Regions from separate parts of the Oerskovia sp. NPDC056781 genome, predicted to be linked through region 2. Evidence: riboswitches for the same ligand, from Rfam matches in the RefSeq annotation. Region 2 holds a riboswitch; the other holds the start of a gene.
What was found. A riboswitch is a leader RNA that binds a small molecule or an ion and turns the genes downstream of it on or off. The one in region 2 is predicted to bind FMN.
Positions count from the first base shown of each region.

Region 1 (14,391 bases), on a different contig from region 2:
GCCGAGGTCAAGAACCGGTTGAAGCACTCCCAGGGCTCCCTCGCCGAGGTGATCGAGCAGGGCCGCACGGACGACGTGATCGGCAAGCTGCGCGTCGTCGCGCTGCTGGAGTCGCTGCCCGGCGTGGGTAAGGTGAAGGCCCGGGCGATCATGGAGGAGATCGGGATCGCCGAGACACGTCGTGTCCGCGGGCTGGGACCCCACCAGTCCGCGGCGCTCATCGAGAGGTTTGGCTGACATTTCCGCTTCACCCGCCGAGCAGGCCGCCCCGGCGCCTGCCGCATCACCGACCCCTGCCCGCCTGACCGTCCTGGCGGGGCCCACCGCCGTCGGGAAGGGGACCGTGTCGGCGGACATCCGCGCACGGTACCCGCAGGTGTGGCTGTCCGTGTCCGCGACGACCCGTGCCGCTCGTCCCGGCGAGGTGGACGGCGTCCACTACCACTTCATCAGCGCCGAGGAGTTCGACCGGCTGGTCGAGGCGGGCGAGATGCTGGAGTGGGCCGTGGTGCACGGACGCAACAGGTACGGGACCCCTCGCCGGCCGGTCGAGGAGAAGCTCGCGGCGGGGGTCCCGGCCCTGCTCGAGATCGACCTGCAGGGCGCGCGCCAGGTGCGCGCGTCCATGCCCGAGGCCCGGTTCGTGTTCCTCGCCCCGCCCAGCTGGGAGGAGCTGGAGCGTCGGCTCGTCGGGCGCGGGACGGAGGGGCCCGAGGAGCGCGAGCGCCGGCTCGCCACGGCCCGCGTCGAGCTGGCGGCCGAGCCCGAGTTCGACGTCGTGATCGTCAACGACGAGGTGCACCGGGCGACCGACGCGCTCGTCGAGGCGATGGGCCTGACGCCCGTCGCATGACCGCCGAGGGGCCGCGCCCCGGGCGTGGGCACCACGACGATTTGTGCCTGCCCAGTAGACTGGTCGTCAGGCGTGTGCGTCATGAGCGCGCGCAACCTCTTTGACCCATCCTGCGGGCGACCGTCTGAGCCGCCGCAGGCCCCCCTGACTCACGGAGTGAGACTGTGTCTGGAACCATCGCCGCCCCCGAGGGCATCACCGACCCGCCGATCGACGACCTGCTGGAGCGCGCCGACTCCAAGTACGCGCTCGTGATCTACGCCGCCAAGCGCGCGCGTCAGATCAACGCGTACTACTCGCAGCTCAACGAGGGCCTGCTGGAGAACGTGGGCCCGCTCGTCGAGACCCGCAACCAGGAGAAGCCGCTGTCGATCGCGATGCGCGAGATCAACCAGGGCCTGCTCACGATCGAGACCGTGGAGGCACCCGCCTCCTGACCGCCGGGCCGCCTGCGGGCGGCTCCGCGGTCCGGGTGGGCGCGGCGTGCACCGCACAGAGGGAGGGCTCGTACCGATGAGGATCCTTCTCGGGGTCTCCGGGGGAGTGGCGGCCTACAAGGCCGTCCTCCTGCTGCGGCTCCTGCGTGAGCAGGGGCACCAGGTGCGGGTCGTCCCCACCGCGTCCGCCCTGCGTTTCGTGGGGGCGCCGACGTTCGAGGCCCTGTCGGGCGAGAAGGTCAGCACCGAGGTGTTCGACGACGTCCCGCAGGTCGCGCACGTCGCGCTCGGCCAGGGCGCGGACCTGGTGATCGTCGCCCCCGCCACGGCGGACCTCCTCGCACGGGCGGCCGCGGGCCGCGCGGACGACCTGCTCACCTCGACCCTGCTGACCGTGTCGTGCCCGGTCGTGATGGCCCCGGCCATGCACACCGAGATGTGGCAGCACCCGGCGACCGTGGCCAACGTCGCGACCCTGCGCTCGCGCGGGGTGCACGTGATCGAGCCGGCCAGCGGTCGGCTGACGGGCAAGGACACGGGACCGGGCCGGTTGCCCGAGCCCGAGGACATCGCGCGGATCGCCCTGGAGGTCGCCGCGCGGGGCGCCGCACCCGTGGTGGCCCCGGACCTCACCGGACTGCGCGTGGTCGTCTCGGCCGGCGGCACACGCGAACCCATCGACCCGGTGCGCTTCATCGGGAACCTGTCGAGCGGACGTCAGGGCATCGCCCTGGCCCGCGCAGCCCAGGACCGGGGCGCCGACGTGACGCTCGTCGGGGCGAACCTGACCGAGCCGCTCGACGGGATCGCCGACGTCGTCCGGGTCGGCTCGACCGCCGAGCTCCGCGAGTCGATGCGTCTCTTGGCACCGGACGCCGACGTGGTGGTCATGACGGCCGCGGTCGCGGACTTCCGCCCGGCCCGCACACCGGCCTCGAAGATCAAGAAGGTCCCCGGTCAGGGGCCCGCCCCGATCGAGCTGGTCGAGAATCCCGACATCCTGGCGGAGCTCGCGCGCGAGCGCCTGCGCCCGGGGCAGGTCGTCGTCGGGTTCGCGGCCGAGACGGGCGACGAGACGGGCGACGTCTGGCACCACGGCCGTGCCAAGGCCCGCCGCAAGGGCGCCGACCTCCTGGTGATCAACCCCGTGGGGCACGGCAAGGGCTTCGGGACGGACACCAACGAGGTCCTGATCGTCGACGCCCACGGCGAGACGGTCGCCCAGGCCCAGGGCACCAAGCGGGAAGTCGCGGACGCGGTGTGGGACACGGTCCTCAAGGCCTCGCCGCCGATCGCGTCGCCCACGGACTGAGATCGGCGTACACGTCTCAGTGGTCGGATGTCGGGTATCACCTGGCGGGACAGTACGCTGGACCACATGAGTTCTGACGACCTGCGCCTGTTCACGTCCGAGTCCGTGACGGAAGGCCACCCGGACAAGGTCTGTGACCAGATCTCCGACGCGATCCTCGACGCCCTCCTGGAGCAGGACCCCACGTCCCGCGTCGCGGTCGAGACCATGGTCACGACGGGCCTGGTCCACGTCGCGGGAGAGGTCACGACCAACGCGTACGTCGAGATCCCGCAGATCATCCGTGAGGTCGTCCGGGGGATCGGCTACACGTCCTCCGCGATCGGCTTCGACGGCGACTCGTGCGGTGTCTCGGTCTCGATCGGCCAGCAGTCCCCGGACATCGCCCAGGGCGTCGACAAGAGCCTCGAGCAGCGCGACGACACGTCCGACCTGGACCCGCTCGACGCCCAGGGAGCCGGCGACCAGGGCCTCATGTTCGGGTACGCGAGCGACGAGACCCCCACGCTCCTGCCGTTGCCGATCTTCCTCGCGCACCGCCTCGCCGAGCGCCTGGCCGTGGTCCGCAAGGACGGGTCGCTGCCGGGCCTGCGTCCCGACGGCAAGACGCAGGTCACGATCGGGTACGACGGCGACCGTGCGGTCCGCCTCGACACCGTGGTCCTGTCGACGCAGCACGACGAGGACGTCCTGCAGGAGACGCTGCGCGGCCAGGTCGCCGAGCTCGTCGTGGCCCCGGTCGTCGAGGGCCTCGACCTGGACGTCGCGGACTTCCGCCTGCTCGTGAACCCGACCGGCAAGTTCGTCATCGGTGGGCCCCAGGGCGACGCGGGGCTCACGGGCCGCAAGATCATCGTCGACACGTACGGCGGCATGGCCCGTCACGGTGGTGGGGCGTTCTCGGGCAAGGACCCCTCGAAGGTCGACCGCTCGGCCGCCTACGCCACGCGCTGGGTCGCCAAGAACGTCGTCGCGGCGGGCCTCGCGCGCCGCTGCGAGGTGCAGGTCGCGTACGCGATCGGCAAGGCGCACCCCGTGGGCCTGTACGTCGAGACGTTCGGCACCGAGACCGTCCCGGTCGAGCGCATCCGTGCCGCGATCGACGAGGTCTTCGACCTGCGTCCCGCGGCGATCATCGCCGACCTCGACCTGCTGCGGCCCATCTACGCGCAGACCGCGGCGTACGGGCACTTCGGGCGCGAGCTGCCCGACTTCACGTGGGAGCGCACGGATCGCGTGGCGGCCCTCCAGGCCGCGGTCTGAGCCGCGTCGCACGGGTTCGCCCGGCGTGGGTGGCGCGTGCTGAGATAGGGCCATGACCAGCCAGGACGCCGTGCCCCAGGACGCGGGGGAGCAGCTCACGCTGCTCCCCGCGCCCGAGGCGCCGGGTGGGAGCCGCACGGGCGGCAGGCCCGCCCGGCCGGTGGGCGCGCTCGAGATCGCGAGCGCCCTGCCGGTCGCGCGCGTCGTCCTGGACCTCGTGCCGCACCACCTGGACCAGACGTTCGACTACCTGGTCCCGGCCTCGATGGCCGACGGCGCGCAGCCCGGCGTCCGGGTCAAGGCGCGGTTCGGGCCGCAGGAGGTCGACGGGTTCGTCCTGGCGCGGGCCGAGGACAGCGACCACGACGGGCGGCTCGTCCCGCTCAAGCGCCTCGTCTCGCCCGAGCGGGTGCTCACCCCGCAGGTCGCGCAGCTGTGCCGCACGGTCGCCGACCACTACGCGGGCACGCTCTCGGACGTGCTGCGCCTCGCGATCCCGCCGCGCCACGCGCGGGCCGAGGCGGCGCCGTCGGGCAGCGAGGCGACCGTCGTGGGCGCACCGGCGGACCCGAGCACCGACGACGAGGGGCGCTCGAGCGCCCCCGGCGCCCAGGAGGGCGCGCCCCCGCGCCCCTCCGAGTGGGCTCCCTACCGCGGCGGCGCCGCGTTCCTGAACCACCTGGTCGGCGGGTCGGCGCCGCGTGCGGTCTGGACGGCCCTGCCGGGCCGCGTGGCCGACGGCGTGCCCGTCCAGGGCACCCGGGCCGCGGGCGGGCACGGCACGAGCGACGAGGACCCCGCGCAGGCCGTCCAGCACTGGGCCCTGGCGCTCGCCGAGGCCGTGCGCGCCACGGTCACGGGCGGGCGGGGCGCGCTCGTGGTGCTGCCCGACGCGCGCGACGTCGACCAGATGTCCCTCGCCCTCGAGCTCGCGGGCTACGCCCCGCACACCGCGCGCCGCGCGGGGCAGTTCGTGCGCCTGACGGCCGACGAGGGCCCCTCGCCCCGGTACCGCAGCTTCCTGGCGGCGCTGCGGGGCGAGGTGCGCATCGTCGTCGGGACGCGTGCCGCGGCGTTCGCGCCCGTCCAGGACCTGGGCCTGGTCGCCTGCTGGAACGACGGCGAGGAGACCCTCGCCGAGCCGCGCTCGCCCTACCCGCACGCCCGGGAGGTCCTGGCCCTGCGCAGCGAGCAGGAGGGGGCCGCGTTCCTGCTCGGCTCGGTCAGCCGCACGGTGCAGGCCCAGGCGCTCCTCGAGTCGGGGTGGGCCCGGGAGGTCGCGGCGCCCCGCGAGGTGCTGCGCGCGCGTGCCCCTCGGGTGCGGGCGCTGACGTCGGTCGAGCTCGCGGCCGAGGGCGCCGGGGCCGCCGCGCGCCTGCCGAGTGCGGCGTGGCGGGCCGTGCGGGACGCCCTGGGCACCGGGCCCGTCCTGGTGCAGGTCCCGCGGGCCGGGTACATGCCCGTCGTGGCGTGCGCACGCTGCCGGACGGCCGCGCACTGCGGCACGTGCCACGGTCCCCTCATGCTGCCCGGTCCGGGCGCGTCACCGCAGTGCGCGTGGTGCGGGGCCCTGGCCGGGGCGTGGTCGTGCGACGAGTGCCACTGGACGGGGCTGCGCTCGGTGCGCGTCGGGTCGGGCCGCACGGCCGAGGAGCTGGGGAGGGCCTTCCCGGGCGTCGCGGTGCGGGTCTCGGGGGCGAGCGCACCGGGCGGGGTGCTCTCCGCCGTCGGGCCGCGCCCTGCCGTGATCGTCGCGACACCGGGCGCCGAGCCCGTCGCGGAGGGCGGCTACGCCGCCGCGCTCCTTCTCGACGCGGCGCTGAGCACCGCGCACGTGGGGCTCGCGGTCGCCCAGGACGCGCTGCACCGCTGGCTCGCGGCCGCGGGCCTGGTGCGCTCTACCCGCGAGGGCGGGCAGGTGCTGCTCGTCGGCGACGCGGCCCCCGGACCCACCAACGCCCTGGTGCGCTGGGACCCGGCCGGGTTCGCGGACCGCGAGCTCGCGGAGCGCCGCGAGCTCGACCTGCCGCCCGCGGTGCGGGTCGCGGCGATCACGGGCGACCGGCAGGCGGTGGACGCCGTCGTGGCCCGGGTGGGCCTCGCGGACCCCTCGACGACCCTGGGGCCCGTCGAGGTCCCGGAGGCCGCGGGACGCCCCGCACGGGGCGGGGCCGGGCGAGACCCCTCGCTGCAGCCTCCCGTGCGCACGATCGTGCGTGTCCCGCTGCGCGAGGGACGCCGGCTCGCGCGCGAGCTCTCGGCCTCCCTGGCGGTCCGCTCCGCGAAGCGCGAGGGTGGGAGCGTACGCGTCCAGCTCGACCCCAAGGAGATGTTGTGAGCACCGTCCCGCGCGAGACCCCGTCCGAGAGCTCGGCCCAGGCCCGGGTCGACACGGTCCTGTTCGACTTCGGCAACGTCCTGGTCACCTGGGACCCCTACGCCGCCTACGCCGGGCGCATGGACCGGGCCGACGTCGAGGCGTTCTTCGAGGCCGTCGACTTTCCCACGTTCAACGCGCGTCAGGACGCGGGCCGGTCCTGGGCCGACGCACGCCGCGAGCTCGCCGAGCACCACCCCGAGCACGTGAGCATGCTGGACGTGTACACCGAGAACTTCGCGGCGAGCCTCGTGGGACCGGTGCCCGGGACAGAGGAGATCGTGCGCGAGCTGCGCACGCTCGGGGTGCGCCTGTACGGCCTGACGAACTGGTCCGCGGAGATGTTCCACGAGGCCGAGCCCGCGGCGCCCGCGATCGGCCTCATGGAGGACGTCCTGGTCTCGGGGCGCGTGGGGCTCGTCAAGCCGGACCCGCGCATCTTCGAGGCCGCGACCGAGCGCTTCGCCCTGGACCCCGCGCGCACCCTGTTCGTCGACGACTCCGTGGCGAACGTCACGGCCGCCCGGGCGCTGGGCTTCCGGACCCTGCGCTTCGAGGACGCCGCGGGCCTGCGCGCGACCCTGCGCGACCTCGGCGTCGGCGTGCGCGAGGCCTGAGCGGCCGCCGGCGCACACCCGCCGGGGACCGTCCGGGGCGGATCCCGGCGCGGGCCGGGAGGGGCGCACCGCCTAGACTCGCCCCATGCGTGTGCTCTTCGCCGGAACCCCGGACGTGGCCGTCCCGGCCCTCGATGCCCTGATCGACTCCCGGCACGAGGTGGTCGCCGTCCTCACCCGCGCCGACGCGCCCTCGGGCCGCGGCCGCAGGCTGACGCCCAGCCCGGTGCGCGTGCGCGCGGAGGAGGCCGGGATCCCGGTCGTCACCGACCGTCCCCGCGGGGAGGAGTTCGTGGCCCGTCTCGCGGCCCTGGAGATCGACTGCGCGCCCGTCGTGGCGTACGGGGAGATCCTGCGGCGCGAGGTGCTCGACGTTCCCCGCTTCGGCTGGGTCAACCTGCACTTCTCGGTCCTGCCCGCCTGGCGCGGCGCGGCCCCGGTGCAGCGGGCGATCATCGCGGGCGACGAGGTCACGGGAGCCACGACGTTCCTCATCGAGGAGGGCCTGGACTCGGGGCCGGTGCTGGGCACCGCGACCGAGACGATCCGCCCCCGCGACACCTCGGGCGACCTCCTGGGTCGGCTCGCGACCTCGGGCGCAGGCCTGCTCGTGGCGACGCTCGACGCGATCGAGGACGGCATCGTGTCCCCGGTCGTGCAGCCCGCCGAGGGCATCAGCACGGCCGCGAAGCTGACCCCCGAGGACGCCCGGGTGCGCTGGGCGCTCCCCGCGCTCGCGATCGACCGCCTGGTGCGCGGCTGCACGCCCGCCCCCGGCGCCTGGACCACGCTGCCCGACGGCGCCCGCCTGGGCCTGGGCCCCGTGACGCCGCGCCCCGACGTGGACGACCTGGCGCCCGGCGAGCTGCGGGCCGGAAAGCGCGAGGTCCTGGTGGGCACCGGCACGCACGCCGTCGCGCTCGGCGAGGTGGCCCCCGTGGGCAAGAAGCACATGGCCGCGACCGACTGGGCCCGCGGCGCCCGCCTGGGCGAGCGCGTCGTCCTGGGCACCCCGGACGAGACGAAGGACCAGGCATGAGCGGCGAGGCACGCACCGGCGGCACCCCCGGGCAGGACGGCGGGCACGGCGCGCACAGTGGACGTGACCAGCGTGACCAGCGTGACCAGCGTGACCGTCGTGACGCACGCGGCCGCGAGCGCGGCGCCGCCCGCGCCCGAGGGGCCGGCCAGCGCTCGGAGGCGGCGCCCTCGCAGCGCGCCAAGGGCGCCGACCCGTCCCGCAACGTCGCGTTCGACGTGCTGCAGGAGGTCGCGACCTCCGACGCGTACGCCAACCTGGTCCTGCCCCCGCTGCTGCGCTCGCGCGGCATCCGCGGGCGCGACGCGGCGTTCGCGACCGAGCTCGCCTACGGCACCCTGCGCCTGCGCGGGCGCTACGACGCGATCATCGCCCAGTGCGTGGACCGCCCCCTCGACCAGGTCGACCCGAACGTGCTGGACCTGCTGCGCCTGGGCGCCCACCAGCTCCTGGGCATGCGCGTGGCCCAGCACGCGGCCGTCTCGGAGACCGTGGGCCTGGCCCGGGCGCGCGCCGGGGCCGGCAGCGCACAGTTCGTCAACGCGGTCCTGCGCAAGATCTCCCGCTCGACCCTCGAGGAGTGGCTCGAGGCCATCACGCTCGACGCGCCCGACGACGTCACGCGCCTCGCGACCACCCAGTCCCACCCGGTGTGGATCGCCCGGGCGATGCGCGAGGCCCTCGTCGGCACGGGACGCTCCGCCGACGACCTGGCCGAGCTCCTCGAGGCCGACAACACCGCGCCGCGCGTCACCCTCGTCGCCCGCCCGGGCCTGGTCAGCCGCGAACGCCTCGCGGGCGAGGTCGAGCACGACGTGCGCGGGGACGCCACGACCACCCCCGGGCGCTGGACGCCCACGGCCCTGGTCCTGTCGGGCTCGGACCCCGCCGCGATCCCCGCGGTCCGGTACGGCGCCGCCGGGGTCCAGGACGAGGGCTCCCAGCTCGTGACGCTCGCGTTCGCGGCGACCCCCACGCTCCCCGTGCCCTCGGCGGGCGGCGCAGGTGGCGCGGCGCACCCCCGGTCCGACGGCGCAGCGAACCCCGACGAGCGCTGGCTCGACCTGTGCGCGGGCCCGGGCGGCAAGGCTGCGCTCCTGGCCTCCCTCGCGGGCGAGCAGGGCGCACGCGTCGTCGCGAACGAGGTCGCCCCCCACCGGGCCCGCCTGGTCGAGCAGGCGCTCGCGGCCGTGCCCGCCGACGCGGTCGAGCGGGTCCAGGTCGGTGACGGGCGCCAGGTGGGGGTCGAGGAGCCCGGCGCGTACGACCGCGTGCTCGTCGACGCCCCCTGCACGGGCCTGGGCGCGCTGCGCCGCCGCCCCGAGTCGCGCTGGCGCCGCACCCCCGGGGACATCGCGACCCTCACGACGCTGCAGCGCGAGCTCCTCGGCTCGGCCCTGGACGCGGTGCGCCCGGGCGGGGTCGTCGGGTACGTCACCTGCTCCCCGCACCTCGCGGAGACCCAGCTCGTCGTCAAGGACGTCCTGGCCGGGCGGGACGACGTCGAGGTCCTCGACGCGGCCGCCGCGGTGCGGCAGGTCGCGGGGGACGACATCCCGCTCGCGGACCGCACCGACGTGCAGCTGTGGCCCCACGTCCACGGGACCGACGCGATGCACCTGACGTTGCTGCGCCGTCGGGCCTGAGACGCCCCTGCGGCGGCCGGGCAGGGTGGTGAAGGCCACCCGGCCCGGCCGTCGCGCGTCCTCCGCGCGGCGCGCGGGCGCCCTCTAGGCTGGTGCCCATGTCCGCACTCATCGCCCCCAGCATCCTGTCCGCCGACTTCGCGAACCTCGAGCGCGACCTGGGCGCGATCTCTACCGCCGACTACGCGCACGTCGACGTGATGGACAACCACTTCGTGCCCAACCTGACCCTGGGGCTGCCGATCTTCGAGCGCCTCGCCCAGGTGTCCCCGGTGCCGCTCGACGCGCACCTCATGATCGCCGACCCCGACCGTTGGGCCCCCGGCTACGCCGAGGCCGGCGCCGCGTCCGTCACGTTCCACGCCGAGGCCGCCACGGCCCCCGTGCGTCTGGCCCGTGAGCTGCGCCGCCTGGGCTCGCGCGCCGGGCTCGCGCTGCGCCCCGCGACGTCGGTCGAGCCGTTCCTGGACCTGCTGCCCGAGTTCGACATGCTCCTGGTCATGTCCGTCGAGCCCGGCTTCGGCGGCCAGTCGTTCATCGAGGGCGTCCTGCCCAAGGTCCGCCGCATCCGCGACGCCGTGTCCGAGGCGGGGCTCGACGTGTGGGTCCAGGTCGACGGCGGCATCTCGCGCGCCACCATCGAGCGCGCGGCCGAGGCCGGCGCCAACGTGTTCGTCGCCGGCTCGGCCGTGTACGGGGCCGAGAACGTCCCCGAGGAGATCGCGGCCCTGCGGGCGCTCGCGGACCAGCACACGCACTGACCGCGACCGACCGTCCGGCAGCTCGCTCCCGGCGCGCCGCTGGGCGGTCACCGCATCCATGAGCCGTTCACAGCCGTTCACGTCGTTCCGGCTCGCGGGACGGACCGGATCGAGTTCCTGCCGGGGGATGCCGGTGTGGCATGCTGGGTGGAGACGAGACGCCGGACGCAGCGCCCTCAGCGCGGGCCCGGCTCCCGACGACAGCAGAACGAGCAGTACGCACACACGTGCTCCGGGGTCGGTGTAATTCCGAGCCGGCGGTGACAGTCCGCGACCCACGCCTCGGCGTGGTTGACCTGGTGGAACTCCAGGACCGACGGTGAAAGTCCGGATGGGAGGAAGTACGTGGCGGCGCGGGGCGGAGCCCTGTGCCGTGGTGTCGTGACGTCCGTGGACCCTCGGGTCCCGTGACGTCGTCGACCCCCTCACCCCGGAGCGTCGTGCTCACCGGGAGGAGGACGCATGGGCGCCAGGCCCACACTCACGATCGACGCCGCGATGGTGCGCGCGCTCGAGCTGGCCGCGCGGGGCCCCGTGCACGGCCCCAACCCGCGCGTGGGCGCCGTCCTGCTGGGCCCCGCGCCCCGCCGGTCGGACTCCCTGCCCGACGCCGCCGCCCCCGGCCCCGTGGACGCCTCGCCCCGGGTGGTGCTCGCCGAGGGCTTCCACCGCGGCGCGGGCACCCTGCACGCCGAGGCCGCTGCCCTGGCCGACGCCCGCGAGCGCGGCGTGGACGTGCGCGGCGCGACGGCCGTGGTGACTCTCGAACCGTGCGACCACACCGGGCGCACCGGGCCGTGCGCGCAGGCGCTGCTGGACGCGGGCGTCGCCGAGGTCGTCTACGCCGTGGCCGACCCCAACCCCGTCGCCGCCGGGGGAGGCGAGCGCCTGCGCGCGGCCGGGGTCCGGGTGGCCGCCGGGCTGCGCGAGGCGGAGGGGGAGCGCCTCCTGGGGCCGTGGCTGGTCGCCGTGCGGCGCGGGAGCCCCTACGTGACCCTCAAGCTCGCCTCGACCCTCGACGGGCGTGTGGCGGCCGCCGACGGCACCTCGCAGTGGATCACGGGGCCCGCTGCGCGCGAGCACGCCCACCGGGTGCGGGCGCAGGTCGACGCGATCCTCGTGGGCACCGGGACCGTCGTCGCGGACGACCCGTCGCTCACGGCGCGCACGACGTCTCCTGCGAGCGCCACGGTCGGGCCGGAGCCCGGGCTTGGCGAGCATCAGCGCCTGCGCGTCGCTGGTGGGGTGGTCGGGCCGGAGCCCGGGCTTGCCGAGCATCAGCCCCTGCGCGTCGTCGTCGGGCTCCGTGACCTTCCCCCGCACGTGCGGCTCGCGCCGGGGGGCACCTGGACGGACGACGGGGGCGGGCCCGTGCTGCACGTGCGCACGCACGACGTCCACGCGGTCCTGGCGGAGCTGGCCGCCCGCGAGGTGCGCCACGTCCTGGTCGAGGGCGGCCCGGGGCTGGCGACGGCGTTCCTCGCGGCGGGCGCGGTCGACGAGGTCCACGCGTACCTCGCGCCCGTGCTCCTGGGGGCGGGCCTGGGAGCCGTGGGCGACCTGGGTGTGACGACGCTCGCGGGCGCCCCCCGGTTCGTCACGCACGACGTGCGGCGGCTGGGGCAGGACGTCCTGGTCGTGGCCCGGACCACGCCCGCCGTGCCGTCGGTGCCTCCCGCACCCGACCGCTTCGCCCATGACCTGCCTGCGCCGGGGCCGCCTGCACCCGGAGGCCCGGCCCGCACCCCCCGCACGACCCACCGCACCACCCTCGAACAGGAGAGCTGATGTTCACCGGAATCGTCGAAGAGATCGGCACGGTCCGCGAGATCGCGTTCCCCGGGGGTGAGACCTCCGACGCCGTCCTGACCGTGCACGGCCCCCTCGCCACCTCGGACGCCCACCTGGGCGACTCGATCGCCGTCGACGGCGTGTGCCTCACCGTCACGGGTGTGGGCCAGGACGGCACGTTCACGGCCGACGTCATGCCCGAGTCCCTGCGCCGCACCGCCCTGGGCGACCTGCGCCCCGGGTCGCCCGTGAACCTCGAACGGGCCGTGCGCGCCGACACGCGCCTGGGCGGGCACATCGTGCAGGGCCACGTCGACGGCGTCGGGTCCCTCGTGAGCCGGGCCCCGGGGGAGCGGTGGGACGACCTCGTCCTGTCCGCGCCCCCGGGCCTGACGCGCTACGTCGCGGAGAAGGGCTCCATCACCGTCAGCGGCGTGTCCCTCACGGTGACCCACGTGGACGACACCTCGTTCGGGGTGTCCCTCATCCCCACGACGCTCGAGGCCACGATCCTCGGCTCCCTGGCCCCCGGTGACCGGGTCAACCTCGAGGTCGACGTCCTCGCGAAGTACGTCGAGCGACTCCTCACGACCGGTGCCGCCACCCGCCCGGCAGACCCGGACGGTCGGGCGCTCGCGGACACCGCCGCGCCCGCGGGTGCCGCAGGCCCGGCGGACGCCCCCAGGACCAGCGCAGCACAGGAATGAGCACCGCCATGACCCCCCAGCCAGACGCCGACCGTCCCGGCGACGCCACCCCCCACCCTCCCGAGCACCCCGGGCACGTCCGGACCGGCACCGTCGAGGAGGCCCTCGACGCGATCCGTGCCGGGCGTCCCGTCCTGGTCGCCGACTCCCCGGACCGCGAGAACGAGGCCGACGTGGTCTTCGCGGCCGGGACCGTGACCCCCGAGTGGGTGGCGTGGACCATCCGGCACTCCTCGGGCTACCTGTGCGCACCCATGCCGGCAGCGCGGGCCGACGCCCTGGACCTGCCGCTCATGGTCCCCCACAGCCAGGACCCGCGGCGCACGGCGTACACGGTCACGGTCGACGCCGCCACGGGCGTCACGACAGGGATCTCCGCCGCGGACCGCGCCAGGACCCTGCACGTCCTGGCCGACCCGGCCTCGGGCGCGGTCGACCTCATCCGCCCTGGGCACGTCCTGCCCCTGCGTGCCGTCCCGGGAGGGGTGCTGCACCGTGCCGGGCACACCGAGGCCGCGGTCGACCTGGTGCGCCTGGCCGGGGCGGGCGAGGTCGGGGGCATCGCCGAGCTCGTCAACGACGACGGCACCATGATGCGGCTCGACGACGCGGCCCGGGCGGCCGAGGACGCCGGGCTGGTGCTCATCACGATCGCCGACCTCATCGCGTGGCGCCGCGAGCACGACCCCGCGGTCCCCGAGCAGGACACCCAGCCCACGCTCGTGCCCCGCGTGCAGGCCACGAGCGTGGCCGACCTGCCCACCGCGCACGGCCACTTCCGCGTCCACGGGTACCGCGACCTGCGCACCGGGGCCGAGCACGTGGCCCTCGTGCCCGTCGCCGTCCCGGCGGGAGGAGGCGCCCCCGCCGGCACCGGGCCTGACGGCGCCCCCGTCGCGCCCCTCGTGCGCGTGCACTCCGAGTGCCTGACCGGGGACGCGTTCGGGTCGCTGCGCTGCGACTGCGGCCCCCAGCTCCAGGCGTCCATGGAACGCGTCGCCGCCCAGGGCGGGGCCGTGGTGTACCTGCGCGGGCACGAAGGACGCGGGATCGGCCTGCTCGCCAAGATCGGCGCGTACGAGCTCCAGGACGCCGGGTTCGACACCGTCCAGGCCAACCTCGAGCTCGGCTGGCCCGTCGACCGGCGCGAGTACGGGGCCGCGGCCGCGATCCTGCACGACCTCGGCCTCCACCGCGTCACGCTCCTCACGAACAACCCCGCCAAGGTCACCGGGCTCGCCGCGCACGGCATCGACGTCACCGACGCCCACCGGCTCGAGGTCGGGCACGGCCAGCACAACCACGGCTACCTCATGACGAAGAAGGTCGCCATGGGCCACCTCCTCGACAGCCTCGAGATCACCCCCGACACCACCCCCACCACGAAGGAGAGCGACCGATGAGCGGCGCAGGAGCACCCCAGATCACCGTCGACGGCACCGGGCTGCGGATCACCGTCGTGGCCGCCAGCTGGCACACCGAGGTCATGGACGGCCTCCTCGCGGGCGCCCGCCGGGCGCTCGCGGCCGCGCACGTCTCGCACGTCACCGAGATCCGCGTGCCGGGTTCGTTCGAGCTGCCCGTCGCG
Region 1 is NZ_JBHUAD010000022.1:14,976-29,366, reverse strand. Features, by position in the region: gene mihF (integration host factor, actinobacterial type) at 1-237, shown strand, start outside; gene gmk (guanylate kinase) at 239-853, shown strand; gene rpoZ (DNA-directed RNA polymerase subunit omega) at 1,018-1,290, shown strand; gene coaBC (bifunctional phosphopantothenoylcysteine decarboxylase/phosphopantothenate--cysteine ligase CoaBC) at 1,367-2,602, shown strand; gene metK (methionine adenosyltransferase) at 2,669-3,865, shown strand; gene ACFRCR_RS03740 (primosomal protein N') at 3,918-6,203, shown strand; gene ACFRCR_RS03735 (HAD family hydrolase) at 6,200-6,859, shown strand; gene fmt (methionyl-tRNA formyltransferase) at 6,945-7,898, shown strand; gene ACFRCR_RS03725 (RsmB/NOP family class I SAM-dependent RNA methyltransferase) at 7,895-9,544, shown strand; gene rpe (ribulose-phosphate 3-epimerase) at 9,643-10,305, shown strand; FMN riboswitch at 10,529-10,654, shown strand; gene ribD (bifunctional diaminohydroxyphosphoribosylaminopyrimidine deaminase/5-amino-6-(5-phosphoribosylamino)uracil reductase RibD) at 10,768-12,093, shown strand; gene ACFRCR_RS03710 (riboflavin synthase) at 12,093-12,803, shown strand; gene ribB (3,4-dihydroxy-2-butanone-4-phosphate synthase) at 12,812-14,206, shown strand; gene ribH (6,7-dimethyl-8-ribityllumazine synthase) at 14,203-14,391, shown strand, end outside.
Region 1: linked by a shared signal. The riboswitch ahead of ribD (bifunctional diaminohydroxyphosphoribosylaminopyrimidine deaminase/5-amino-6-(5-phosphoribosylamino)uracil reductase RibD) and the one ahead of pnuC (nicotinamide riboside transporter PnuC) in region 2 are both predicted to bind FMN.

Region 2 (14,391 bases):
GCACGACGGGCGTCTCCTGCTCGACGTACGCGATGCGTGAGCGCACCTCGTCGAACGTGTAGTCCGAGTACGGGCGGCCGTCGAGCAGCAGGGTCCCGGACTCGGGCTGGAGGAAGCGCAGGAGCAGCGAGAAGGTCGTGGTCTTCCCGGCGCCCGACGGGCCGACGATCGCGACCTGCCCTCGTCGCGGCACCTCGAACGTCAGGTCACGCACGACGGGCTCGCCGCTGGGCAGGTAGCGCGCGGCGACGTCCTGGAACGCGAGCACGGGCGGCCCGCTCGAGGCGTCGACGAGGCGCGGTGGGTGGTGCGTGGCGCCGTCGGGCAGCGAGGTCCCCGTGCCCGACGACGGCGCGCGGCTCCCCCCGGTGGCTCGCCCGGGCGTGCCCGAGGTGCGCTCGGGCTCCTCCGTCTCGATGGCCTCGACCTCACGGATGCGGCCCGCGGCCGCGATGCCCGCCTGGAGCTCGGTGACGTTCTGCGTGAGGGTCGTGACGGGGTCGACGATCTGGAACGCGTAGAGCAGGAACGCGACGAGGCTCGACACCGCGAGGAGCCCCTGGTCGACCCGCCACGCGCCGAGCGCGAGGATCACGATGATGGCGAGCTGGATGCCTCCGCCCGCGATCGTCCATGCGACGGCCCCGGTGCGCACGGCCTTGAGGTTGTGGCGCGCGGAGTCCTGGGCGTCGGCGACGACGCGGTCGATCTGGCGCTCCTCGGCGCGGCTCGCCTTGATGGTGCGCAGGGCCCGCAGGCCGCCCTCGAGGACGCCGCCGAGACGGCCGAGGGACTCCTGCGCCTGCTCCTGGGCCTTGGCGATCCGCGGCATGAGGAGGCCGACGAGGATGCCGATGACGACGATCGCGGCGAGCGTGGTCCCGAGCAGCACCATGTCGAGCACGGCCATGAGGACGACGGTGCCGACCAGGCTCACGACGCCGTTGACGAGGCTCACGATGCTCGACGACGCGGCCTCGCGCAGCAGGACCGTGTCCGAGGTGACGCGCGTGACGAGCTCGCCCGTGGGGCGTGACCCGAGCGCCCCGACCTTGGCCCGGAAGAAGCGGCGGACCATCGAGGTGCGCGCGTCAAGCACGACGCGCTCGGCGAGCGCGCCCAGCAGGATCCACTGCCACATGCCCAGCACGAGGCCCACGACGAGCAGGCCGATCAGCAGGCTCACGGCCGGGACGAGCGAGGCGCCCGTGCCCAGGGTGTCGAGCACGGCCTTGGTGACCATGGGGGTCGCGAGGCTCGCAGCCGTCGTCCCGAGGCCCAGCGCGAGACCGACGGCGAGCGTCCTGCGGTGGGGGGTGACGAACGTCCAGAGGATCTTGAGGCGTGGGAGCAGCGGCCCCTTGGGCTCCGTCGGCGGGGTCTGCTGGGTCGTCGGCGCGGGATCGGTGTCGGCCATGTTCCAGTGGAACACGAGTGTCCCATTTTAGACAAGAGCCGTCCCATCGTGTGACGGCTACGCTGAGCACGTGACAGCAAGCGACACCGCCGCCGCACCGGGCGAGGCGAGCGCCGGCGCTCCGTCCGACGCCCCCGCCACGGGCGCGCGTGCCCGGACACGGCGCGCGATACTCGACGCCGCGGTCTCGGTGTTCAGCTCGAACCAGGCGGCGTCCCTCGGCGAGGTCGCCCAGGCCGCCCAGGTCGGCCGCAGCACGCTGCACCGCTACTTCCCCGAGCGCGCCGACCTCATGCGAGCCGTCGGCGCCGAGGCTCTCGACCGCACGCGCGCCGCGATCCTCGCGGCGCGGCTCGACGACGGCAGTCCCGCGACCGCCCTGCGTCGCCTCGTCGTCGAGTACTTCGACCTCGGCCCCTGGTACATGCTGCTGTTCGCCGACCCGCTGCTCGCCGACGACGAGGCGTTCTGGCAGGAGAGCGACGCCGCCGAGGCCCCCGTGCGCGACCTGTTCGAGCGCGGGCAGCGGGACGGCGTGTTCGACCCGACCCTCACGATCTCTTGGGACCAGCGCACCCTGTGGTGGACCCTGTTCAACGCGTGGTCGGTCGTGACCGAGGACTGCACGTCGCGCAGCGACGCGCTGCGCATGGCGGTCCGCAGCATCGAGGGCGTCGTGCTCGCGCCCTCCTCGCAGCCCCCCGCCTCACCCCTCGCCCCAGCGAGCCCCACCGAGAAGCCGAGGACCGCATGAAGAACATCCGCTGGGCGAGCCTGCTGACAGTGCTCGGGTGCGTCGTCGTGGGGCTCGTGAGCCTGTTCTCGCTGCTCAGAGGGCGCACGTGGGCCTGGTTCCCGCTGCTCGTCGCGGTGGCGGTAGGCTTCCGCGAGATCCGCTACCTGCAGCGCATCGACCACCAGCGCAACGCCCCACGCTGACCCCGGACCCCCGGCTCAGGGGCGTCCCGGAAGGGATGTCCCCCATCCGACGGGCGCCCGTCATCCTCCGGGAGGACGAGGCCCCCGCCGAGGATGGTTCGGAGGGCCGATGTGCCCGCACCCCCGCCCCGAAGAGACTGGTGGCACGCCCCGCGACAGCGAGGGCGGCCAACTTTTCCTGGGGAGGAAGCCATGACCACGCAGGTCACGACCTCGACGCCGATCCGCGTCGCACTCCGCGGCCACGACACGACGGCCCGCCGCGCGCGCTCGTCGGCTCGCCCCGCGGGCTCCTCCCCCACCACGCGGCCCGACGGCGGAGCGCCCCGCCCGCAGGAACGTCGCCCCGGCGCGTCGTCCGACCCGTCCGAGCGGGCGAACGGCTGGCTCGTCGCCGGCTCGGTCCTCGTGGCCATCGCGCTGTTCTCGGCGCTCGCGCTGAGCTCGTTCTCGACGCTGGGCTGACCACCGCACCTGTCAGAACGGGCGTGACCTCGAGGTCATGCCCGTTCTGACACGTCGCTAGAGCCGCGGGTCGACCGGCTCCGACTCGAGGGCCAGCACCGCGAAGACGGCCTCGTGGACCCGCCACAGCGGCTCGCCCGCGACCACGCGCTCGACGGCTTCGAGCCCCAGCGCGTACTCGCGCAGCGCGAGCGACTGCTTGCGCCCCAGCGACCGGACCCGGAGCCGCTCCAGGTGGTGCGCCTGGGTGTACTCGGGGCCGTAGATGATCCGCAGGTACTCGCGGCCGCGGACCTTGAGCCCCGGCTGGACGAGCCCCTTGGGGCCGCGCACCAGGTTGGCGAGCGGCTTGACGACCATGCCCTCGCCACCCGCGTCGGTCATCTCCTCCCACCACCGGACGCCGCGGGCCCGCGAGGCGTCGTCGTCGAGGTCGACCACGAGTCGTCGCGTCGTACGGAAGAGCACGGGGTCGGCCTCGACGAGCCGGTCGGCGATCCCCAGGTGCCACAGGTGGTCACGGGTCGCGTAGGTGGCACCGACCTGGGCAGCGGCGCCGCTCCCCGACCCCAGGCTCGACCCGCTCGCGAGCACCTGGAACGGCGCGAGCTGCACACCGTCGAGGCCGTCCACGGGCCAGCGGTAGCGCCGGTACGCCTGCGTGTACCGATCGGTGTCCTCGGCCCGCGAGGCCGTGCGTTCCCGCAGGTCCTCGACGCCCACGCCGCGGGCCACGGCCGCGTCGAGCGCCGCGAGCGCCGCGGGCATGACGGCCCGGGCCGCGGCCCCGACGCTCGCGTACTGGTCGCGGATGAGCTGGTCGGCCTTCGCGGACCAGGGCAGGATCTCGGCGTCGAGCAGGACCCAGTCGGCGCCCAGCTCGTCCCACACCCCGGCCCCGTCGAGGGCCTTCGCGACGTGCTCGAGGAGAGCCTGCGCCGTCGGGCCGGAGAAGAGCGGGCGACCCGTGCGCGTGTGCGCGACCCCGCGCCCGCCCGGCTGCACGTCGACCCCGAAGCGCCGGGCCGAGGCCCCGTACGCCTCGCGGCACACGAGGACCACGGCACGCGAGCCCATGTGCTTCTCCTCGCACACGACCTGCCCGACGGCGTCGCCCGCGTACGCCGCGAACGCGTCCTCGGGGTGCTCGAGGTAGCCGGGGCGATGCGACGTCGCGACGGGGCTCATGGTCGGCGGCAGGTACAGCAGCGCGCGCGGGTCGGTCGCGAACCGGCTCATGACCTCCAGCGCCCCGGCGGCGTTCTCCTCGGGGATCGTGACGCGACCGCGCGTGCCCGTGACGACCGAGCGCCGGCCGAGCACGTCGGTCACGTCGAGGACGTCGGGGTCGCGCTGCGGGCGCGCCCCTTCAGCCCCCGCCGCGGCGGTACCGGCGTCCGGCAGGAACGGGCGCGCGGGCTCGTAGTAGACCTCGGCCGCGGGCACCGACACGAGCTCCTTCTCCGGGTAGCGCAGCGCCGACAGCTTGCCGCCGAACACGACGCCCGTGTCGAGGCACATCGTGTTGTTGACCCACTCGGCCTCGGGCGTGGGCGTGTGCCCGTAGAGCACCATGGCCCGGCCGCGGTACTCGTTCGCCCACGGGTAGCGCACGGGCAGCCCGAACTCGTCGGTCTCCCCCGTCGTGTCGCCGTAGAGCGCGAAGCTGCGCACCCGGCCCGACGCGCGCCCGTGGTACGACTCCTTGAGCCCCGCGTGCGCGACCACGAGCCGGCCGCCGTCGAGCACGAGGTGCGAGACCAGGTCGCGGCAGAACGTCTCGACGTCCTTGCGGAACTCCTCGGGCTCCTCGGCGAGCTGCGCGAGCGTCGTCTCCAGCCCGTGGCTGACGGTCACGTCGCGCCCCGAGAGCGCGCGCACGAGCTTGTGCTCGTGGTTTCCCGGGACGGCGAGCGCGTGCCCCGCCCGGACCATGCCCATCACGAGGCGCAGCACACCCGGCGAGTCGGGCCCGCGGTCGACGAGGTCGCCCAGGAACAGCGCGCGGCGCCCCTCGGGGTGCGCGGCGTCGACGGGGCGGCCGGCGTCGTCGCGCTCGATCACGTAGCCGAGCTCGGCGAGCAGGGTCTCGAGCTCGGCACGGCAGCCGTGCACGTCGCCGATCGCGTCGAACGGCCCGGTCTCGGCGCGCAGGTCGTTGAGCAGCGGCTCGCGGGAGAACGTTGCGTGCTCGATCTCGTCGACGCCGCGCAGCACGTGGACCTTGCGGAAGCCCTCACGGCTCAGCGCCTTGAGCGACGACCGCAGCGCCTGGCGCTGGCGCCTCACGACGTGGTCGCCGAAGTCGCGGTCGGGGCGGGACCGGTTGCGCGCGATCGCGACGGACTCGGGCACGTCGAGCACGATCGCGACGGGCAGGACGTCGTGCGCCCGCGCGAGCGCGACGAGGTTCTTGCGCGCCGCGGACTGGACGTTGGTCGCGTCGACGACCGTCAGGTGCCCGGCCTCCAGGCGCTTGCTCACGATCGTCTCGAGCACCTCGAACGCCGCGGCCGTGGCCGACTGGTCGTTGACGTCCCCCGAGACGAGTCCCCGGCAGAAGTCCGACGAGACGGCCTCGAAGGGGCCGAAGCGCTCGCGCGCGAACGTCGACTTCCCGGACCCTGACACCCCGACGAGCACCACGAGCGAGAGCTCGGGGACGGTCAGGACGCGCGGTTCCCCGCTGGCCACGCGCTGCTCGGTCATGCCCCTGCCTCCGTCGATCGCGTGAACAGCGCCATCTGGGTCGGCGCCCCGAGCGCTCCCGGCCCCACGTCCTGCGGCCCGACGTCGCGGAACGTCACGGCGTACCCGTGGCGGTGCGCGACGCCGTCGGCCCAGGCCTGGAGCTCGGCGCGCGTCCACTCGAAGCGGTGGTCGGCGTGCCGGTGCCCGTGTTCCTCGAGCGACGGGTACAGCGCGTTGTACTCGACGTTGGGCGTCGTGACGACGACCGTCCCCGGCCGCGCCTCGGCGAACACGACCCTTTCGAGCGCGCCCAGGCGCGGCGGGTCGACGTGCTCGATCACCTCCATGAGCACCGCGGCGTCGAAGCCCGCGATCCGCTCGTCGCGGTACGTGAGCGAGGACTGCACGAGCCTCACGCGCTCGCGCTCGGCGTCGCTCGCGTCCTCCAGGCGCAGGCGGGTCGCAGCCTTCTCGAGCTCGCGCGCGGCGACGTCGGTGCCGAGCACGCGCGTGAAGCGGCGGTCGGCGGCGAGCAGGCGCAGGAGCGCTCCCTCGCCGCACCCGAGGTCGACGACGCTGCTCGCCCCGACCTCGTGCAGCGCCGAGAGCACGGCCTCGGCGCGCTGCCGGGCGAGCGTGGGCGCCGCGGTCCCGACGGCGTCGCTCCCCGTCTCCGGGACGTCCCCCTCGGCGGTGCCGTCCTCTGGTGGCGCGCCGCCGTCGAGCGTCACGAGCCGGTCGGTCGCGTCCTCGACGTACCGGCGCTGGTGCGCGAGGTAGCGGCGCATGATCTGATCCCGCTCGGGGTGCTCGGCGAGCCACCCCGCGCCGGCGCGCAGCAGCTTGTCGACCTCGTCGCCAGTGACCCAGTAGTGCTTGACGTCGTCGAGCACGGGCAGCAGGACGTAGAGGTGGTGCAGGGCGTCGGCGAGGCGCACCGTACCGCTCAGGCGCAGGTCGACGTAGCGCGAGTCGCCCCACTCGGGCACGGTCGGGTCGAGCGGCTCGGGCGTCGCCTCGACCGTCCAGCCCAGGGGCTCGAAAAGGCGCTCGGCGAGCCGTGCACCACCGCGGCAGGGCAGCGCGGGGACGTGGATCTCGAGCGGGACCGGGCCGTCCGCGAGCGCCTGCCGGGCGTCGCAGCGTCCGGTCATCGCGGTGCGGAACACGGCGCCGAGCGCGACCGCGAGCATCGAGGAAGCGGCGTAGGGGCGGTCGTTGACGTACTGGGCCAGGGAGAAGGCGTCGCGCCCGCCGAACCGCTTGTTGCGCACGATCCCCACGGGGTCGACCTCGAGCAGCAACGCGACCGTGCAACGGGCGGCGTCGGCCTCGGGGTAGAAGACGTGCGCGGTGCCGACGGGCAGGTCGAACGACTGGGCCCGCGCCGGATGCTTGTGCAGCAGGTACCCGAGGTCGGTCGCGTCCAGAAGGGCTCCGTGCTCGACGGACCCGGCCGGCGAACCGGCGGTCGTCGTGAAGGTGACCAGCATGCTGTGCATGCTCCCACGGGGGCGCAACGGATTTACGCTGGAGGTGGTCCGTGCGTCCGCGCGTCGACGACGACCGCGAGCGCCGGGTCCTCGACGGACGGAGCAGTCATGTCCACGACACCGCAGGTCCCGGCCAGCGAACCTGGCAGCCCCGGCGGCCCCGGCGGCCCCGGCGGCCCGACGGGCGAGGGGCCGGGAGCCGACGAGTTCGCCGAGCGGTTGTTCGCGTCGGCGCTCGGCGCCCTCGACGTCTTCTCGGTGTACCTCGGCGACCGGCTGGGCTGGTACCGGTCGCTCGCGGCCGACGGCCCCGCGACCTCGGCCGAGCTCGCGGCCCGGACGGGGACGCAGGAGCGGTACGCGCGCGAGTGGCTGGAAGGCCAGGCGGTCGCGGGGATCCTCGCGCTCGCGGCGCCCGACGCGCGCGGCCCTGCGGAGGGCGACGCCTCGTCGTCGGGCGTGCCGGAAGACGCCCGACGACGCTACGCCCTGCCGCCCGGCCCCGCCGAGGTGCTGACGGACGAGCACAGCCTCGCGTACCTGGCGCCGCTGCCGCGACTGTTCGCGGCCGTGGGGCGCACGTTCGACGAGCTCCTCGACGCGTACCGCGACGGTGGCGGGGTGTCGTGGGGGCGCCTCGGCGCCGACGCGCGCGAGGCCCAGGCGGACCTCAACCGGCCGTGGTTCGAGCACGAGCTGGCGGGGGCGCTCGGTCGGGCGCCGGACCTGCACGCGGTGCTGTCGCGGCCCACCGCCCGCGTCGCGGACGTGGGCTGCGGGGCGGGGTGGTCGACGGTCGCGCTCGCGCGCGCCTACCCGCAGGCCCGGTTCGACGGGTACGACGTCGACGGCCCGTCGATCGACATGGCCCGCGCGAACGCGCAGGCCGCGGGCGTCGCGGACCGTGTGGCGTTCCACGCCGCGGACGCCGCGACCCTGCCCGCGGACGTGCCGCTCGACGCTGCCTTCGCGTTCGAGTGCATGCACGACATGCCGCGCCCGGTCGAGGTCCTGTCCGCGGTCCGGCGCGCCGTCCTGCCCGACGGCGCCGTGGTCGTCATGGACGAGGCCGTCGCCGAGGAGTTCGCCGCGCCAGGAGACGAGGTGGAGCGGCTCATGTACGGCTTCAGCCAGTTCGTGTGCCTGCCGGACGGGCTGTCTTCCTCGCCGTCGGTCGGCACGGGCACGGTCATGCGGCCCGCGACGCTCGAGCGGTACGCGCTCGACGCCGGGTTCGAGCGCGTCGAGGTGCTGCCCATCGAGGGGTTCAGCTTCTTCCGGTTCTACCGGCTGCACCACTGAGCAGCCGCCCGCAGCCGGGCGCCGCTCAGCAGCGGGCCGCTCCCCTAGGCTGTGCTCCGTGGCGCCGCCCCGGGGCCAGGGGCAGACGACGATGGCCAGGACGAACCGCGCGGAGCCCGACGAGCCCCGCACGACGGGGTCGGTGTCGTCGTTCGTGGGTGTGCTGGTCGGCCTGCCGACCGCGGTCGCGGCGATCGTCGCCGTCTTCCTCGACCTCCCGGACGCCGTCGTGTGGACGTTCGCCGGCCTGTTCGCCCTCGGTCTGATGGCCGCGGTGGTCGTCGACGTCGTCCGCGCAGTCCGTGGTCGTGAAGGGGCGTGGCGCGCGCTGTGGGCCGGGGTGAGCTCCCCGTTCCGCTACGCATTCGGATGGCTGAGGGTCTTCCCGACCTTCTAGGCCGGGCCGCCGGGGCCGCCAGGGCCGCCAGGGCCGCCAGGGCCGCCAGGGCCGCCAGGAGCACGGTGGTACGGGCCATATCGTTGCGGGGTGACGGACGCACGGATCGCTCGGCAGTTCATGGCGCTCACTTTTCTGATCGCCTATGGGCTCTCCGGTGGGCTGATCGTGGCGGCCCGCTTCGGCTACGAGGTGCACAACGTCGTCACGACGGTTCCTGAGCTCCTGGCGAACGTGCCGTTCTCGATTTACATCCTTTCGCCCGCGATCGCCTCCTACGTCGTCCTGCGAGCGAACCGCAAGGTCTCGGGTCTCTGGGAGTGGGTGAGGGGCGTGTTCTCCGCCCGGGGCCGCCCCGCGGGGTACCTGTTCGCCTTCTCGGCGCTCGCGGTGTACTTCTCGCTCCACCTGTTGGTCTCCGGTCCTTCCGCGCATGCGGTTCCGTGGTTCATGTTCTTCCTGTCGCTGCCGGGCAATCTCGTCATCGGCGGCATGGAGGAGGCCGGCTGGATGACCGCGCTGCAGCCCGGGCTCGCCCGACGGTGGGGATTCGTCACGTCCTCGCTGGTGGTCGGGGTCGTCTGGCTCCTGTGGCACGTGCCGCTCTTCTTCATCCCCGGCACGAACCACGAGTCCGGCCTGATCGACTTCTGGATGTTCGCGGTCCAGATCATGGCGTTCCGCTTCCTCTACGGCGCGATCTTCAGGGTGTCGGGCAGGAACGGGGTGTTCCTGTGCATCCTCAGCCACACGGTGTTCAACGCCGCCAGCTTCACTCTCGGCATCCCGCCGACGACCTGGGCGGGCACCCTCACAGCCAATGCGGCAGTGGTGGTCCTTGCCCTCGCATCGGTCGTGGCTTCCCGCAGACTCGGGACGAGTCGGCGATGGCAGGTCTCGCGCTGAGCGCCTCGCCTGTCCTGCGTCGGACGGCCCTTGCTTCTGCTGTTCCGATCCGGAGTCGCAGCGACCGCTGAGACCCGTCCCCTTCGACAGGGTGCCGGAGCGCGCCCCGGCTGGCACCCTGGCCAGATGATCACCGAGCTGCACGTCGTCGACTGGCGCCGCCGCGTCCAGCACCTGTACGCGCACGTCCGCGACCTGGCGGTCGACGACCCCGCGGCCGCGCACGAGTACTGGGTCGCGTCGCGCGACGACCTCCTGGCCGAGCACCCGGCGTCACCGATCCTGCCCGAGGACCGGCCCGGCTTCACCGGGGTCCCGGTCGGTCCCTACGACGCCGCGCTGCGCTTCGAGGTGCCGCTCGTCAACGACCCTGCGCGCGGCACCTCCGACGCCGCCCGCCTCGACGTCCCCACGGGCACCGACGGCGTGGTGCCGTTCGAGCGCGTCGGGCGCCTCGACCTCCCGGGCCTGGGGTCGCTCGACGTGTGGGCGCTGCGGTCGTACGGCGGCGGGCTGTTCGTGCCGGTCAAGGACCCCTCGCCCGCGACGTACGGCGGCGGGCGCTACCTGCTGGACACGATCAAGGGTGCGGACCTGGGGTCCGCGTCGTCCCGTCAGGGGCCCGACGGCGACGCGCCCCTGGTCGTCGACCTCAACTTCGCGTACAACCCGTCGTGCGCGTACGACCCGGCGTGGGCGTGCCCGCTCGCGCCGCCCGGGAACACGCTCACGGTCGAGCTGGCGTGCGGTGAGCTGGTGCGGGCCAGGGGCTAGCGGCCGCCCGGTCTCCTCGACGGGTCACGTCGACGGGCCTACCACCCGCCGAGGTAGACCCGTGCGGCCGAGGTAGACCCCGGGGAGGTCTATCTCGCGCGTACGGGTCTACCTCGGCCACCGGAGCTCAGCGCACTCAGCGCACTCAGTGCACCTCAGTGGAGCAGCGTCTTCAGCCCGATGATGACCAGCCCGAACGCCGCCGCGACGGCAGTCTCCGCGGTCAGCGCCCAGCCCCGCACCCCCGCCCGGTGCGCCGCGAGGTGACCGACCACCCCCAGCATCAGCACGGTGAACCACAGCGCGATCAACGCGGAGTCCGTGACGCCCAGCCCGAACAGCCTCCCCACCAGGAAGACCACGAGCGCCGGCACCCCGCCGATCAGCACCCACACCTCTTCCGACGACGCGAGCCTCAGCCGCTCGGCGATGGTGTGGTCGGAGTCGCGGAAGCGGCCGCCGATCGCCGACACGTACACGTGCGCGGCCCAGTACCCGACGAGCACGCCCGCGACCGCGAGGATCACGAAGTCGCTCGACGCGTCGTGCGTGCTGGAGACCGCGAGCATGAACCCCGAGACCACGGCCCCGTACAGGAAGTCCGCGGGGCCGCCGCGAGCGAACCGGTCGCTCAGGGCGTCCCGCTGGGCGTGGTGGTCGACGCTCTTCCACGAGCGCGCCGCGCCCTCACCGCCCTCGACGCGTCCCTCGTCGGGCCTGCCCGTCCCGGCCTCGTCGCCGTCCGTCATCCGCGTCGCCTCTCGGTCGTCCCCGCCTGCCGCCGCCTCTCTCGTCACTGTAGCGACGCCGTCGGGCCTCCCGCGCGCTGACCTCCCGCCGCCCACCTGACGAACGCAGCACGCCCACCGTCCCTCGCCGCTCCTCCCCTGCCGCGCGCGCCGTGTAGCGTCCCGTCCATGAGTGCCGCACGAAGCAACACGCACGCGCAGGCGGTGGACGCGGCGATCGAGCTGTTCACCCGCAAGGGCTACGAGCAGACGACCGTCGAGGACATCGCCGACGCCGCGCAGATCAGCCGGGCCACCTTCTTCCGCCGTTTCCGCTCCAAGGAGGACGTGGTCTTCGCGGACCACGAGCTGCTGCTGGACGCGGTCGTGGTCCTGCTCGGCGAGACCCGTCCCGCGGCACGCGGCGTGAGCCCCGAGGAGCTCGAGAACGTCGACCCGTACGTCGAGGTGTGCCGGGCGGCGCGGCTCGTGTTCGACCACCACGTGGGTCAGCGCGAGACGTCGGTCGCGCGGCACCGCCTCCTGCAGGACGTGCCCGCGCTGCGCGACCGCGAGCTCGTGACGACGCACCGCTACGAGCGCGCGTTCACGTCCTACCTGCGCGACTCGCTGCCCGCGGACACCCGCAACTCGACCGCGTCGGTCGCGTTCGCGGCATCCGTCGTCGCGGTGCACAACGCGATCCTGCGCCGCTGGCTGCGCGACCCCGACCAGGACCTGCGCCCCGAGCTCGAGGAGGCGTTCGCGGACCTGCGCCGCGCGGCCCGCAACCCCGTCGGCCCGACGGCGGAGCCCGCCACGGCGTCCCCGTCACCCGTGCGGGCGCCGGGTGCCGTCACGCCCGCCCGGCGCGTCGTCGTGACCGTGCTCGACGCGGACACCGACCCCGACGACGTCGCTCGGGCCGTGCGCGACGCGCTCGCCGACGAGAGGTAGCCGCCCGCCCGACCGGACCGCCCGAGCCCCCGCGAAGGCCCCGGGAATGCGCGAGTAGCATCAGAGGTTGCAGCACACAGCAAGCAGTACGCACGAACGTGCTCCGGGGTCGGTGCAATTCCGAGCCGGCGGTGACAGTCCGCGACCCGCGCCCACGCGCGGTTGACCTGGTGGAACTCCAGGACCGACGGTGAAAGTCCGGATGGGAGGAAGCACGTGCGGCGCGGCCGTCCCGGCCTGGTCGGGCACGACGATCCGTCGAGCCCCATCGAGACCGACGGGACCGGTCCGTCGTGGTGCGCGACGCCGTCGGGCCGCCCGGACAGGGCCCCGACCCGCCGCCCGCCCTCACCCCGGAGCCGTCGCGCCCGGGACGACGAGGAAACACCCCATGGACCTGATCCACGCGCTCTTCGACGCGCAGCTCACGATCGGCGACCAGCACCTGCTGTGGCGCGAGATCGTGGGCAACGGGTTCGGGCTGGCGTCCGCGCTCGGCGGCATGCGCCGCAAGATCTGGGCGTGGCCCGTGGGGATCGTCGGGAACCTCCTGCTGCTCACGGTGTTCCTCGGGGCCGTGTTCGCGACGCCCAACCCCGTCAACCTGCTCGGCCAGGCCGGGCGGCAGGTCATGTTCGTCGTCGTGTCGGTGTACGGGTGGGTGCAGTGGCGCCGGACGCGCGACCGCCTCGGCGACGCGGACGCCGACAGCCACGGCGTGGCGGTCGAGCCGCGCTGGGCCTCGTGGCGACAGCGTGCCTTCCTGGTCGTCGCGCTCGTGGCCGGGACAGCGCTCCTGACCCCGATCTTCCGCGCCCTGGAGTCGTACGAGCCCGTGTGGGCCGACGCGTGGATCTTCATGGGCTCGCTGCTCGCGACGTACGGCATGGCCAAGGGCTGGGTCGAGTTCTGGCTGATCTGGGTCGCGGTCGACGTCGTGGGCGTGCCCCTGCTGATCGACGCCGGGTTCTACGCGTCGGCGTTCATGTACGTGTTCTACGGGGCGTTCACGCTCGTGGGGTTCTTCGTGTGGTGGCGCATCGACCGGCGCTCGAAGGCCCTGCTCCTCGCGGGCACCTCCGCTACCGCGTCTCCCACCGCCACGCCCAGCGGGCAGGCCTGATCAGGCCCGACGCGCCACCTCTTGCGTCCCGGTGGTCCGGGCGGATACTCGAAGGTGCGCCCCTGCTCGCGCGGGGCGCACCACGTCCGGGCCGTCCAGGCCCGATGGCAGGCCGTAGCCGGGGACGACGCGGCAACGCGGACGATTGCGACGGAGAAGGCGACACCATGACGACTCGACTCAACCCGTACCTGAACTTCCGGGACGACGCCCGTGCAGCGATCGAGTTCTACCGCGACGTGTTCGGCGGCGAGCTGACGATCAGCACGTTCGCCGACTTCCAGGCGGCGGACGACCCGGCCGACGCGGACAAGGTCATGCACTCCCAGCTCGAGGCGCCGAACGGCCTGGTGCTCATGGCCGCCGACACCCCGAGCTCGATGGAGTACTCGTCGGGCTCCAGCATCTCGGTGTCGCTCAGCGGGGAGCAGGCCGACGACGCCGAGCTGCGCGGCTACTGGGACAAGCTGTCGTCGAGCGGCAACGTGACCGTGCCGCTCGAGGTCGCGCCGTGGGGTGACGCGTTCGGCATGTGCGTCGACCGGTTCGGTGTGAGCTGGCTCGTCAACATCGCGGCCGCGCAGGGCTGACGTCCCACCCACGCGAGACCGAGGCTGCTCGCGCGCCCTGCGCCGCGCGCACACCTCACCCCGCGGACGTGCGGCGGCGGTAGTCGTCCCACGACCTCAAGGGCGGCTGCGACGCCTCGTGCGAGACGGCGTCCGACCCGACGGCCGACGCGAGACGCAACGAGTGGTCCGTGGGCAGGCCCGCAGCGAGGGAGAGGGTCAGGGCGGCGCAGAAGGCGTCCCCCGCCCCGACGCTGTTCACGACCTCGGTGCGGTAGGCCGGCACCCGGAGCGTCTCCACCCCGTGCTCGACCAGGGCCGCCCCGTCGCCGCCGTAGGTGACCACCACCCGCCGCGCCGACGCCACCTCCGGCATCGCCGCGTACTCGGTCTCGTTGACGATGACGAGGTCCGCACGGGCGATCAGCTCGCTGGGCAGGGTGCGCGCCGGCGCGGCGTTGAGCGCGACGTAACCGGGGAAGGCCCTCGCAGCTGCGACGACGACGTCGAGCGGGATCTCGAGCTGTGCGAGGAGGACGTCGGAACCGCCGAACCCCGACGACGGCAGGCGGACGTCGCCGTTGGCTCCCGCGCAGACCGCGATCTGGTTCTCCCCCGCGGCGTCGACCA
Region 2 is NZ_JBHUAD010000016.1:11,471-25,861, forward strand. Features, by position in the region: gene ACFRCR_RS02820 (ABC transporter ATP-binding protein) at 1-1,417, opposite strand, end outside; gene ACFRCR_RS02825 (TetR/AcrR family transcriptional regulator) at 1,488-2,171, shown strand; gene ACFRCR_RS02830 (hypothetical protein) at 2,168-2,356, shown strand; gene ACFRCR_RS02835 (hypothetical protein) at 2,549-2,821, shown strand; gene ACFRCR_RS02840 (polynucleotide kinase-phosphatase) at 2,879-5,530, opposite strand; gene ACFRCR_RS02845 (3' terminal RNA ribose 2'-O-methyltransferase Hen1) at 5,527-7,005, opposite strand; gene ACFRCR_RS02850 (class I SAM-dependent methyltransferase) at 7,114-8,307, shown strand; gene ACFRCR_RS02855 (hypothetical protein) at 8,366-8,704, shown strand; gene ACFRCR_RS02860 (CPBP family intramembrane glutamic endopeptidase) at 8,795-9,610, shown strand; gene ACFRCR_RS02865 (DUF1684 domain-containing protein) at 9,737-10,384, shown strand; gene ACFRCR_RS02870 (hypothetical protein) at 10,540-11,133, opposite strand; gene ACFRCR_RS02875 (helix-turn-helix domain-containing protein) at 11,302-12,069, shown strand; FMN riboswitch at 12,164-12,289, shown strand; gene pnuC (nicotinamide riboside transporter PnuC) at 12,461-13,192, shown strand; gene ACFRCR_RS02885 (VOC family protein) at 13,360-13,782, shown strand; gene ACFRCR_RS02890 (ribokinase) at 13,838-14,391, opposite strand, start outside.